One region of the Cohnella hongkongensis genome, then DNA from elsewhere that is predicted to be linked to it. Evidence: riboswitches for the same ligand, from Rfam matches in the RefSeq annotation. Region 1 holds a riboswitch; each other region holds the start of a gene.
What was found. A riboswitch is a leader RNA that binds a small molecule or an ion and turns the genes downstream of it on or off. The one in region 1 is predicted to bind cyclic di-GMP.
Positions count from the first base shown of each region.

Region 2: linked by a shared signal. The riboswitch ahead of ACFO3S_RS08465 (DUF342 domain-containing protein) and the one ahead of ACFO3S_RS26995 (PilZ domain-containing protein) in region 1 are both predicted to bind cyclic di-GMP.
Region 3: linked by a shared signal. The riboswitch ahead of ACFO3S_RS12900 (transglutaminase-like domain-containing protein) and the one ahead of ACFO3S_RS26995 (PilZ domain-containing protein) in region 1 are both predicted to bind cyclic di-GMP.

Region 1 is NZ_JBHSEP010000033.1:5,078-9,235, reverse strand. It holds gene ACFO3S_RS27005 (cupredoxin domain-containing protein) at 89-544, shown strand; gene ACFO3S_RS27000 (dehydrogenase) at 606-917, shown strand; gene ACFO3S_RS26995 (PilZ domain-containing protein) at 1,050-1,739, opposite strand; cyclic di-GMP riboswitch class I at 1,845-1,931, opposite strand; gene ACFO3S_RS26990 (histidine kinase N-terminal 7TM domain-containing diguanylate cyclase) at 2,005-3,624, opposite strand; gene ACFO3S_RS26985 (class I SAM-dependent methyltransferase) at 3,830-4,158, opposite strand, start outside.
Region 2 is NZ_JBHSEP010000004.1:260,295-264,452, forward strand. It holds gene ACFO3S_RS08455 (LysR family transcriptional regulator) at 1-498, opposite strand, end outside; gene ACFO3S_RS08460 (branched-chain amino acid aminotransferase) at 622-1,707, shown strand; cyclic di-GMP riboswitch class I at 1,815-1,903, shown strand; gene ACFO3S_RS08465 (DUF342 domain-containing protein) at 1,967-3,832, shown strand; gene ACFO3S_RS08470 (HD-GYP domain-containing protein) at 3,913-4,158, shown strand, end outside.
Region 3 is NZ_JBHSEP010000008.1:87,877-92,034, reverse strand. It holds gene ACFO3S_RS12905 (collagen binding domain-containing protein) at 1-2,119, shown strand, start outside; cyclic di-GMP riboswitch class I at 2,249-2,336, shown strand; cyclic di-GMP riboswitch class I at 2,371-2,458, shown strand; gene ACFO3S_RS12900 (transglutaminase-like domain-containing protein) at 2,471-3,286, shown strand; gene ACFO3S_RS12895 (class D sortase) at 3,353-4,009, opposite strand.

The DNA of each region.
Region 1 (4,158 bases):
GAGAGGACGGGCCTCCGCATAAACTTCGATTAGGTGGACATTGAGGTGGACATAGAGGTGGACAAAGTTGAAGAGGAGAGAGCGCGGCATGAATAAGATCGTCATCCTTAATCGCAAGAAGATCCAACTGTACGCCGTGATCGCGGCGGTCGTCATTTTGGCCGGGGCCTACATCGGCTGGCAGCAATCGAAGCCCGCGATGGCCCCTGCTGGCCAGGAAGCGGGCAAGCAGGTGCTGCATCTGACGACGGGAGAGTTTACGGCTACGGCGGATAACGGCAAGAAGCTCGAGACTTACCTGTTCTACCCGGGTACGGTCGTCGCCAAGAAAGGCGTTCCGGTCGAACTGCGGATTACCGGCATCAACGGCCAGTCCCATCCGTTCGTCATCGAAGGCTTGGATATCAAGGGCAACATCAGCAAAGGCAAGACGACCGTCGTCAATTTCACGCCGAAGGAAGCCGGTATTTATACGATCATCTGTCAGACGCATGCCGATCCGAAAACGGGCGGCCCGATGGTCGGGTACCTCGTCATTCAATAGCCTGGCGGTGACCGCCGCTTTTTCTCCCGCATAGGGTATGGAAGAGAGGCAGGTGTAGCCGGTGAAAATGTTTCAGGAAAAGCACTCCGCCCCGCTGCCGACGCCGCGCAGCATTCGCCGGGCTTGTTCGAACGAGCTGTACCGGACCGTCAAAAGGCTAAAGCAGCACATCCCTTCCCCGCTTGTCCGGCAAGCGGAAGAGCTGTATTTCAAGCGGGTGATCGGCAATCTGATGTGGATCGCGGAAAACAAGAGCAATCGCAAGAAGCTGGCCGACTGGTGGGACGAGGAAGTCAGCGGAGACATCGCCGAGCTGTGGAACGTCGATCGGGCCAAGCTCATGAAAGCTTTCCGCGACGCGTTCGGGGGATAAGCCAACGGAGGCGAAGGGCGAGGAAGGGATATGCCGCTCATTCACGCTCGCCCAAGCAAAAATGCCCTCGGCGTCCTCTAGACGCAGAATCGCGCAAAAAGCAGACCCGGCCGGGTCTGCTTCTTTTTTCCGCTAGCTTTTCTTGACGGCGCTGCGGCGGGTATTCGCATTTTTCTGTACCTGCTGACGCAGAATGAGCGCGCGCAGCGGGCGAAGCATCTCGGGCTCGACAACATGCATCCTGGCCCCGCACAGAATCGATTCCTCCAGACGCTCGCGGCGTACGATTTCGAGCTCGCAGTCGAACGTAATGCCGATCTCGATCGTCGCCCTCAACCTCGACTTCGACGCGAAATGCGGGGCGTCGGAGCCGGAGAAGCTGATTCCGGATATGCTGATGTCGTGAATTTTGAGGCTTTCCGCATCCGGGACGTCCGCTCCCTCTCCGGAATCGCTCAGCACGCGAACCCTCTTGACGCTCCCGTCGATCTCGACCCGGGGATGCTCCCTTCTTTCCTTGAATCTCTTTTGCAGCTCGGGGGGCTGCAGAAGCGCGATCGCTCCTTCGTATTTCGCGAACACAATCGATGACATGGACTGAATCCCCGCCGGGGAGTATACGGTCAGCTTCACCGTTTCTCCCAGATCGAACTGCTCGAACTCCGGAATCTCGACCTCGAACAGCTCGCCCTCCACATAGGTCATGACGCCCGTCGTGACGAAATTTTTCCCCTCCACGACGGTTCGGCAGTGCAGCAGCACGTTCAAGGGAAGCAAGTCCTTGTCGGATAAAGCGACTCTGTTGTCTCCAGTATAGGCCATCCACGTCCCTCCATCTCCTGCCTGTCTGCTTCTCTATATGCAAAAAAAACAGGCAACTCTCTATATAGAGCAGCCCGCTTCGCCTGAATCATCCATGTGGGGACTATCGGCAGCCAGGCTGTCATCGTCCGCAAGACATTAGACCCTGTAGCTTTGCGTCCTTGCCTTTCGGCAAGTTTGCCTTTATCGTCATCCATCTCGATGGCATGATTGTACCATATTTAACCGCTTTTCGTCATATGTTTTTTGCCGACGGTCTCACCTCTCAGCGAGCCATGACCACCCGGTTCCGCCCTTCGTTCTTCGCCTTGTACAGCGCGGCGTCCGCGCTCGAGAACACCTCTCGCAAATATTCCTTGGGATCGCCGAACTTCAGATTTTCGCTGGATTCGGACAGCACCCCCATACTGATCGTGACGCCTACCTTCTCCGAGCCCGCGTCAACCTGATTTTCTCCGACGGCCAGCATAATTCTTTCCGCCAGCAGCTCCGCCTGCTCCCGGTTCGTATGAGGCAAATATACGGTGAATTCCTCTCCCCCGTAACGGGCCAGAATATCGGTTCTCCGAAGCATGGACCGGACGGTGTCCGCCGTGCTGCGAAGCACCTCGTCGCCGACGAGATGGCCGTATTTGTCGTTGATTTGTTTAAAATGGTCGATATCGAACAGGAAGATGGCGAACGGAATCTGATACCTCATGTTCAACAGCACTTCATGCTCCAACTGCTGCATTAAATATCTGCGGTTGAAGCACCCGGTCAATCCGTCGGTGACGGCCATCTGCTCCAGCTTCTGATTGACGCGAAACAGCTCTTCCTGGATCGTGATCAGCTCCAGATTGCGCTCGTGCAGCGCTTCGTTCTTGCGGTTCATCTCCACGACCAGCTTGCGCAGCTCCGAGACGTCGTGAAACGTAATGATCCGCCCCAGCAGCGTCTTCCTGCTGTCCAGGACGGGCGAAATTTGAATCGAGACGTGTCGGCCCGACGAATCCTGCAGCGAAAACTCCATCTGCAGCTTCTCGTGGGGATGGTGATTATAGCGATACAGAAATTCGTAGACTTCCCCCTGCACCTGCAGCGGGGCCAGGAACTTCTCCATCTCGAACGTGTCTCCCTTCGTTACTTGAACGAGGGGAGACGCCCCGCGGTTGACCTCCAGCACCTTGCCGTTCTCGTCCACCACGATCACGCCGGTCGTCATATGCTCGAAAATGTCCCGTTGAGCCATGCTCAGAATGTCCAGCATGCCGAACCGGTAGATGGCGATGACGAAGCAGAGGTCGGACAGCAGAATGCCCAGCGACAGCAAGCCCGGCACGACCGGCAGCCACTCGTCCAGCAGGACGTTGACGAATACGTCGAGAAGTCCGAGTCCCGTCAGCACGAACATGCCGATTAAAGCGGTTGCAAGCTGCTTGCGCTGATTCACGGAAGTGACCGTTTTCAGCGCTTGGAACATATTCAGCAGAGCGATAAAAAAGTACGCGAACTGGCTGAGCACAAGCAGCCAGAACAGAGGGCCGTACTCACGAACCGTATAGTTGTCCGCGGCCGGGGCCATGAACAGGTTGTCCGGATTCCACAGGGCCGCAGCGACGCACAGTGTCGCAGGCGTAATATACAGCAGAACCCGCCCGCCCCTCATCTGCGTCGCCTTGTTCGTCAGGAAAAAAACAAAGAATAACCATCCGGGGCCGAGCGCCCCCATGGCTACGAAGGATAAGTTGATGAAGAACAGCTGAACGCCCGGGAAATCCGTCAGCTTAACGGCGAACTGCCCCAGTGGCCATAACATCATAACAAAATGAAACGCCAAATACACTTTATGCGTCGTCGTGATTCTGTTTACGGCAATGACGACGACGAATAAAACAAAAAGCATAAGAAAAAGGATAAAATCAATCCATTCGACTCCCAAGGCATTCACCTTTTCATAAAAGGGCTGGATTAAAAAATGCGGCAGGCATGTTTGATTTTACCATATCGCCGCTTTTTCCGACAATAAGATATCCATCGAAAGACTTTATTTTATATATTTCCCATCCAATTTCAAGTCCTTTTTTACTTATTTTTATAAGACTTTAGATTTATTGTTTGAAATCCCTTTCCATGTAGGGAGAAACGGACAGAAAATCGCGAAAACGCTCGTACTCCGCTCTCAGATTCTCGAGATCGGGCTTGCCGCGGCCTTTAACGGCTCGAATCAGCAGGTTTTTCGGCGTATGCTCCAAGTCGACAAACTCGAGCAGCTGAGTGCGATAGCCGGCAAGCTCCAGCAAATTCGCCCGAATCGCATCCGTCGCAAGAGCCGCGAACCGCTCCTTTAGAATGCCGTGCTTCAGCAACGGCTGCAGCGCGGGCTGGGAGATTTGGCGGAACAGCTCGTGCTGGCAGCAGGGAACCGACAAAATCACGC
Region 2 (4,158 bases), on a different contig from region 1:
ATCGGAAGGCAGCGGAAGCATCGAATAGTGTTGGGATTGGAAGTCGGACTGGAACGGAAGTCGGGTGACGATAAATTCGAGCTCCCGGTTCTCAAGCAGCTCCCCGAGCAGGAAGTGATCGCCCTCCTGGATTTTGAAGGTCACCTGAGGATATTTCTCCGTAAATCGGCGGAGAACCGGAGGGAGCAGCGAGACGCACGATACGACCGCGCCGATCGACAGAACGCCCTGTACGCCCTCTCCGAGCTCCTGCACGTAGGTGATCGTATCTTCGAACTGCTTCATCAGCGCGATGGCCCGATCTCTCAGCATCTCCCCGGCCTGGGTTAGCTGAAGCCGCTTGCCGTTGCGATCGAACAGCACGACGCCAAGCTCCTGCTCCATCTGCTTGAGCTGGCGGCTGAGCGGAGGCTGCTCCATGTTCAGCTGCTTGGCCGCCCGGGTAATCTGTCCTTCGTGCGCGATCGCGAGAAAGTAACGAAGCTGCCGCATATCCATGTAAACCGCCTCCATACCTGAAAGGTATACATTACCGACAAAACAGATATTATCAATATACATCCCGCTCTGGTATCATTCAATTATAAAGCGCTCGCATAATAAGGAGGAGAAGAAGCGGACATGGCCCACAACATCGCGGTAGAGCGGACGACCGCCCCCAAGAAGAAACCCGAAGCTTCGTCGCTCGTCTTCGGCAAGCAGTTCACGGATCATATGTTTATCATGGAATATACGGAAGGCCAAGGCTGGCACGATATGAGAATCGTACCTTACCAGCCGATCTCGCTCGATCCGGCCGCCAAAGTGTTTCACTACGGCCAGACCGTCTTCGAGGGCATGAAGGCCTACAAGACGCCGGGGGGATCGGCGCTGCTGTTCCGGCCCTTCAAAAATTTGCAGAGGCTGAACCGCTCCAACGCCCGTCTCAGCATTCCGCCGGTCGACGAGGATCTGGCGATGGCCGCGCTGAAGAAGCTGCTGGAGATCGACGAGGACTGGATTCCGACAGACGAGGGCACTTCGCTGTACATTCGCCCGTTCATCATCTCGACCGAGGCGACGTTGGGCGTATCCCCTTCGGAGAGCTATTATTTCATCATTATTTTGTCCCCGGTAGGCTCTTATTACGCCGAAGGGATTAACCCGGTCACGATCTATGTGGAGTCGGAATACGTCCGCGCGGTGCCGGGCGGCGTCGGCAACGCCAAAACCGGGGGCAACTACGCGGCAGGGCTTAAAGCGCAAGAGGAGGCATCCGGCAAAGGGTATTCGCAGGTGCTGTGGCTGGACGGCGTGCACCGCAAATATATCGAAGAGGTCGGCAGCATGAACGTCTTCTTCAAGATCGCCGGCAAAGTCGTCACCCCCGCGCTGAACGGAAGCATTCTGGACGGAGTAACGCGGGATTCCGTCCTTCAAGTGCTGAAGCATTGGGGGATCGACGTCGAGGAGCGCGCAGTTTCGATCGACGAGCTGGTCGAGGCTTATCGGAAGGGAACGCTGGAGGAAGCGTTCGGCACGGGCACGGCGGCCGTCATCTCTCCGATCGGTGAGTTGAACTGGCGGGGCGACAAGCTGACGTTGAACGGTGGGCGCACCGGACCGCTGTCCGCCCGAGTGTACGACTTCATGACGGGGATCCAGAGGGGAACGGTCGAGGATCCGTTCGGATGGATCGTCCGGCTGGAATCGGCGGTTAATCGATAAATCTCTTGAAATCATTGCGACTATAGACTTATAATTAATAGTGATGCACGACGTAAATAGGCGGAGATGTTCAATTTTACTAGTTAAATATACATCGAGGAGACGCATACAGGAAACGGCAAACCTTTCGAAAGATAGGGACGCAAAGCTATGGGCCTAAAGAACTTCCCAGTTCAACGGCTGCCAGGCCGCCGAATGGAGCGTTAAGGCACTTTCCCATTCGGGAGAGTGTCTTTTTTGTTGTCGCGAGGTGTGAAGCTTGAACAAGCATATTTCCGAATCCGAATTGAGACAGTTGATTCGCCGGCTGGATATCGGCGGCGAAGACGGGGAGGGGGAGCCGGAGACGGCGCCCGCACCGGACGAACGGGAGGAGGGGGGGCGCTCTCCCGGACAGGACGGCACGATTCGGGTTCGCAATCAGCAAATCTATGTGCAGAATCCCGGGCCCGGAGGCGAGTATGCCGTTATCTACCCGATGAGCCCGGTGCGGCTGTTCGTCAACGGCGAGGAAGTGGCCTGGGAAGCCCAAGTGCGGGCCGAGGACAAAATGACGTGGGGCATCGAGGAGCAGCCTCTATTCGAGATTACGATTACCGAGGACAAGCTGCAGGCCCATCTGCGCCTGTTCGCGAAAGAGCGTTATGCGGCCAGACTGGTCGATGCCGGCCCCGACCGGAGAGTGATCGTCCGGGCGGAGGACGACGAGAGCATCGTTCTGAAAACTGTCCAGTTAGCCGACGTGGTGGCGAGGCTCGAGGAGATGTCGATCAAGTCCCGCATCGAATTCGGCGCCATTCAGAGGGAGCTGCTGAACCCGACCTTCGAGCCTGTCGTCGTGGCCAGCGGCAAGCCGTCGGTAGAGGGCGAGGACGCCCGGCTGGAAATTTATTTCGATCAGCAGGTGAGGAGCGAGTTTTTCGAAGCCGACGGAGTGATCGACTTTCGCAACCACCTTCGGATTCCGACCGTCCAGAAGGGCGATCTGATGGCCCGGAAAATTCCGATGGTGGACGGAACCGCCGGGTACGACGTGTTGGGCAACATTACGCTGCCGCAGCCTCCCAAGGATCTGTTTATTCTGACGAAGCCCAGCGTCGAGCTGACCCCGGACGGCCAGGTCATCGCGAGGAAGCAGGGGAGGCCCAGAATAACCGGGGGGAAGATCAAGACGTTCGACGTCTCCACTTCGTACGTCGTCTCGGGCAACGTAGATATTTCGACCGGCAATATCGTGTTTTCCGGAGACGTGATCGTCTGCGGGGACGTCACCGACAACATGATCGTCGAATCGCTCGGCAACGTGTACGTCTACGGTCATGTGTTCAATTCGACGATCACGGCCACTGGCAGCATCAATGTTCGCGGCAATGTCATTTCCAGTCGGCTGTATTCCGGTTACTTCGGCGTCTTGTTCAATCGTCTCTATCATACGTCCAAGCAGCTTTGCGACTGGATAGAGAAGCTGCTCGCGGCGTCCGGGACGCTAGAGGGGGCGCTCGAGGCGAAGCGGCAGCCGGTGCGCTTCGGCCAGATTGTGCAGCTTCTCCTCGAGACGAAGATGAGGGAGATCGTTCCGCTGATCAAGGAGCTGCAGTTCGTCATCACCAACATTCGCAACATCCGGCAGACGGAGTACGAGAAGCTGAAGGAAATTTCCGAAGTGTTCACGATGCCGACGAAGCTGATCGAGACGGCTACCCGCGAGTTCGTCCAGGGATTTCTCGCGCTGCTTCAGGACACTCACGGGGATGTGGCCCGAATGCAGGAGGAGCAAGTGGAGATCAGCATCAACCAATGCCAGGGCAGCGAATTGAAGTCGAACGGAGACATCGTCATTCACCGCGACGGCGTGCTGCTGTGCGAGCTGTATTCCGCCCGGAACATCGTCTTCCTGTCAGAACAGGCGATATGCCGGGGTTCTCGGCTCGACGCCGGCGACAGCATCAAGGCGATGACCGTCGGCGGCCAGACCGGGGCCAACTCGGTGCTGAAAGCAAGGCGAAAGGTTCAGGTGAATAAAATGTATTCCGGGCGAGTCTGCGTCGGAAAGTACTGCAAGGACATTTTCGAGCCGGTCGGGCGCACGGTATTCGATGTTCAGGCCTTGAAGAGGCACATCTAAACGGTCGACCCTAAGCGCAACATAAAGATTAGCATGGTGGGATGAACATGGGTTCGAGTCAACTAAAGGGATATATCGGGATGCGAGTCAATCGCAACATCTACAACGACAGCGGCACGCTGGTCGTTCCCGTCTCGCGGGTGCTGACGGATCGCGATGTCCGGCTGCTGGCCAGACAGGGCGTCGCTCTCAGCGAGCAGGATGTGGAGGCGGTGTCGATCGTTCATCTGATCGATTCGGCGATTTGGGAAGTCCGGGAAATGTTCGAATGCGCGAAGCGGACCGAACGAATTCCGTTCGCCCGCGTTCGCGATAAGCTTGTCCCT
Region 3 (4,158 bases), on a different contig from region 1:
GGATACCTTGGTAGGAGATCAGATACTACTTGCGAACTCGTTTGAGTTGTACAAGACGAAGATCGAAGCGAATAATGACGGTGATATAAGTGGAATAGAAGGAACTAAGTTGGATCTAGAAGATAAGGCATTGTATGATCTTGTTGTTACAGACAACACATATTCTCTAACATTTAGGGAACCGCTGACGACCGCCTACACTTTGCGTTACAAGTCATATATTACAGCGGACAATGGCCAAGAAATCGGCAATAAAGCCGAATTTGAAGGACAGTCTTCGTCTGCGGTTACGGACAGCGAGATTAAGAAAATCGTTGTTTCCCTAGGAGGAGCGATCGCCGGAGCTTCCACTGGAAAGCAGAAGCTTAAAATTGTCAAGTCGGACGATGAAGGTAACCCGCTTGCCGATGCTCAATTCGAGCTGTGGAACTCCGCTAAAACGGTGCTTCTGGAGACGCTGGTAACGGGTTCGGACGGAACCGCCGAAACGGTTAAAGATTATCGATACAATGATACCAATGGATTGCCATATCTAATTGTAGAGACTGCAGCGCCGAACGGGCATGTTCGGGATTCGCAATTCGCAACCGGTAAAATCGTTAACTTTAAGGGAAATGCTGTTCCGATCGAAATTGAAAACAAGAAAATTCGTCAGGGCTTCCAGCTAATCAAGGTCGATTCCGCGAATACCTCGATTAAATTGGAAGGCGCCGAGTTTAAACTGCTTGATTCGAATGGCAATCAGGTTGGAGATCTGTTGACGACGGATGGCAATGGACAAATTGCTGCGAGGGATTTGGCCCCAGGCACCTACAAGCTGGAGGAAGTGAAGGCTCCGTTGTTCTATTCGTTGGATCCGACGCCGATCCAGTTGGACATTGCGGCCAATCAGACTGAGATTGTCGAACTCGAAGCAAAGAATTCGAAAGGCACGGGCGGCGAGCTTGTGGTCATTAAGGTAAATGCTAAGACGGAAGAAAAATTGAAAGATATTAAGTTTCAACTGAAAGATGCCAATGGCACTGTTGTGGGTGAAGATCGAACGGACGTCAATGGCGTAATTAGGTTTACAGGCTTGGATTATGGAAACTATACGTTGGAGGAAATGGAAGCTGAAGGTTTCGTAATCGAACAAGCCGAGACCGCGATTGTGATTACACAGCCAACGACGATAATCACGATAGAGAACAAGGCGAACGATCGTTCCGTCCGATTGACGAAGTACAATGCGAGCAAAACTCTGGTTCTCGGCGGAGCCGTCTTCGAACTGCAAGAACAGACGACGGCAATGGATCTGGAAGGTAACCCGATCTTCAAGCCAGTTTCCGGCATCGACGCATCCAAGCTGACGACTGATTCGAACGGTCAACTTTTCCTTGAAGATTTGCCGGCGAACAAGTATCGGCTGATCGAGGTGAAAGCTCCTAACGACTATCGTCTGAACGCGGATCCGGTCGAATTCGAGATTACGACGAATCAGACGTCGACGGTTCTGGTAGAAAAAACAAACGAGAGAATTCCGAGCTCGGGCGGCGGAGGTTGGACGCCTCCTCCGGAGACGCCGAAGCCAACGGAGGAGCCTGAGCCTACGGAATCTCCAGAACCTACGGAGTCTCCGAAGCCTACTGAATCTCCAGAGCCTTCCGAAACGCCGGGACCGACGGATCCGACAGATCCGACAGATCCGGAGGAACCGAAGCAGCCGGAAACGAAGATTGAAGAGAAAACGACGAACGACAAGCCGGTGGAAGGAAAAACGGAAGTTCCGGAAGGCGGCAAGGTGAGAGTCGGCGAAGAGCCGGAGCACGGTACGGTCCGCATTACGCCGGACGGCAAATGGGAATACACGCCTGACAAAGACTACAAAGGCAAAGATTCCTTCACCATCGTCATTACCGATTCGGATGGCAACGAACAAGAAATTCTCGTCGAGATCGACGTGGAAGACGTTCCACGCGGCGGGGTATCTGACGAGGAACAAGCTCCGGGCAGCACCAAGACTTTGCCGAAAACCGGCGAGAACAGTTCGCTGCCGCTTCAGCTGGCCGGTGTGGCGCTTATCGCTGCAGGAGCGTTCCTCATGAATCGCAATCGTATTTTCCGTATGAAGAAAAACTAGAGAGATAGAGAAATAGAGAGAAAAAATCAAAGTCGAATTAGAGAAAATAGCGAAAAACCTGCCGATTGACTGGCAGGTTTTTCCTTGCAAATTCGACGAAAATTCGCTATAATTTAATTACAAAAGCAAGCTCGATAACGGCAAACCTGTCGAAAGACAGCGACGCAAAGCTAGAGGGTCTTCCCTTCCGCAGGAAGGATGACAGCCAGCTACCGAAGGACTCGGCTTTTTTTGTTTTATTCGGACAAGCTTCACGATAATGGCAAACCTGTCGAAAGGCAGTGGCGCAAAGCTAGAGGGTCTTCCCTTCCGCAAGAAGGATGACAGCCAGCTACCGAAAGGAGTTTATCCATGTTCAGATATGCTCGACTGCTCTTGTCGGCGCTTGTTCTCTTCGCCGCAATTCCGGCTGTCGCCTATGGAAGCGCGGGAGCGAACAAGGCGACTCTGGACACGTCCCAATTGGACAAGGGGACGATCGGCATTCGGTTGGCGTACAAGCCTTCCGTGAACACGAAAGCGAAAATATCGAAGGGAAGCGCAAGCTATATCTATACGCTGACCCCAGAGGCGAAAGGACAGACGACTTGGCTGCCGCTGCAGATGGGGAACGGGCAATACGAGGTTGCCGTGCTGGAGAACGTATCCGGTACGAAGTACCGCGTCCTTTCCTCGGAGAAGATCGACGTCGCCGTTGCGAGAACGACCGATGTTTATCTGAATTCCACTCAAAATATCGGTTGGAAGGACGCGGAGGAGGCGCTTGCCAAAGCGAAGGAATTGACTCGCAACGCAACCACCGACGAAGAGAAGGCCAAAGCGGTCTACGAATATATCGTTCAAAATGTGAGCTACGATAAGGAACTGGCGCGCAAGGTCACTGCGGACTACTTGCCGGATATAGACGAGACGCTGGCATCGGGACAAGCGATCTGTTACGGGTATGCGACTTTGTACGCGGCAATGCTGCGCAGCGCGGGCATCCCGACCAAGCTGGCGATGGGAACTTCGACGCATGTGGCGGAATACCATGCATGGAACGAAGTCTATCTGAACGGCAAGTGGGTCGTCGTGGACACGACAGTGGACGCAGGCCTTGGCAAAAACAAGAAAAACGCAGCGTTCGCCAAAAAGGGAAGCGACTATACGGCAATCAAATATTATTAGATTTTCAGAAGAAACAGGCCGGAATCGTCATCGATTCCGGCCTGTTTTGCATTGTTGCGGGCGTTCTCAAGCATCCTCTTCGATAAGCTCGGCGTGGACGATGAGCCGATGCGTAGGATTAACGAGCGGGTCGCACGTAATCAAGGTCAGAATCGCTTTGTTTCCGTCCGCGTTCAGTACGGAGAGATCGGTCGGAACGACGACTTTGATGTCCGTCACGCGGTAGGCGATGCTCCTGTCCCTCAGCCGAATATCGATTCGATCTCCGATCTCCATCTCGTCAAGCCGGTTAAACATTCGCCCCTTCGTTCTTGCGCGGTGGGCGGCGACCGCCGCATTGCCGACCTCGCCGAGCGGGGCCGTCTCCGTCATATGAGCGGCGCCGACTTTCATATTTTTCTGCGTCGCTCCCGCCAGAATCGGCAGCTTCAGATCGATTTTGTCAATCTGAATGATGGCGATCGTCTTGTCGTCCATAGGCACCGATTCTTCATCGGGCGCATTGGACTCGACGGGTCCTTCGATTCCTCGATCGAGCACTTCGGAAAGCTGAACGAATTCCTGCTGCAAGGCGTATGAGCGCGTCGGATCGACGGTAGACAACGACCTTTCCATTTCGCTTAGCAGCCGCTTCTGCTCCCGGTCATCGACATATTCGCGGACGAAGGGGAAGGCGACCAGAATAAGCCCGGCGGCGATCAAAGCGTAGGCTATTTTTTTCATTCACGTCCTCCTGGCGTTGCAAGTGCTTTATCGTTAAGCTTGCGCGTTCTAACAGGGAGATGCCCCCGACTATAAAATCATAAATGATCCGGCTGAACAAAAACTGTACAGCGTATCCGAATCAGTTAACTCTCGGCGGAGAACGGGCT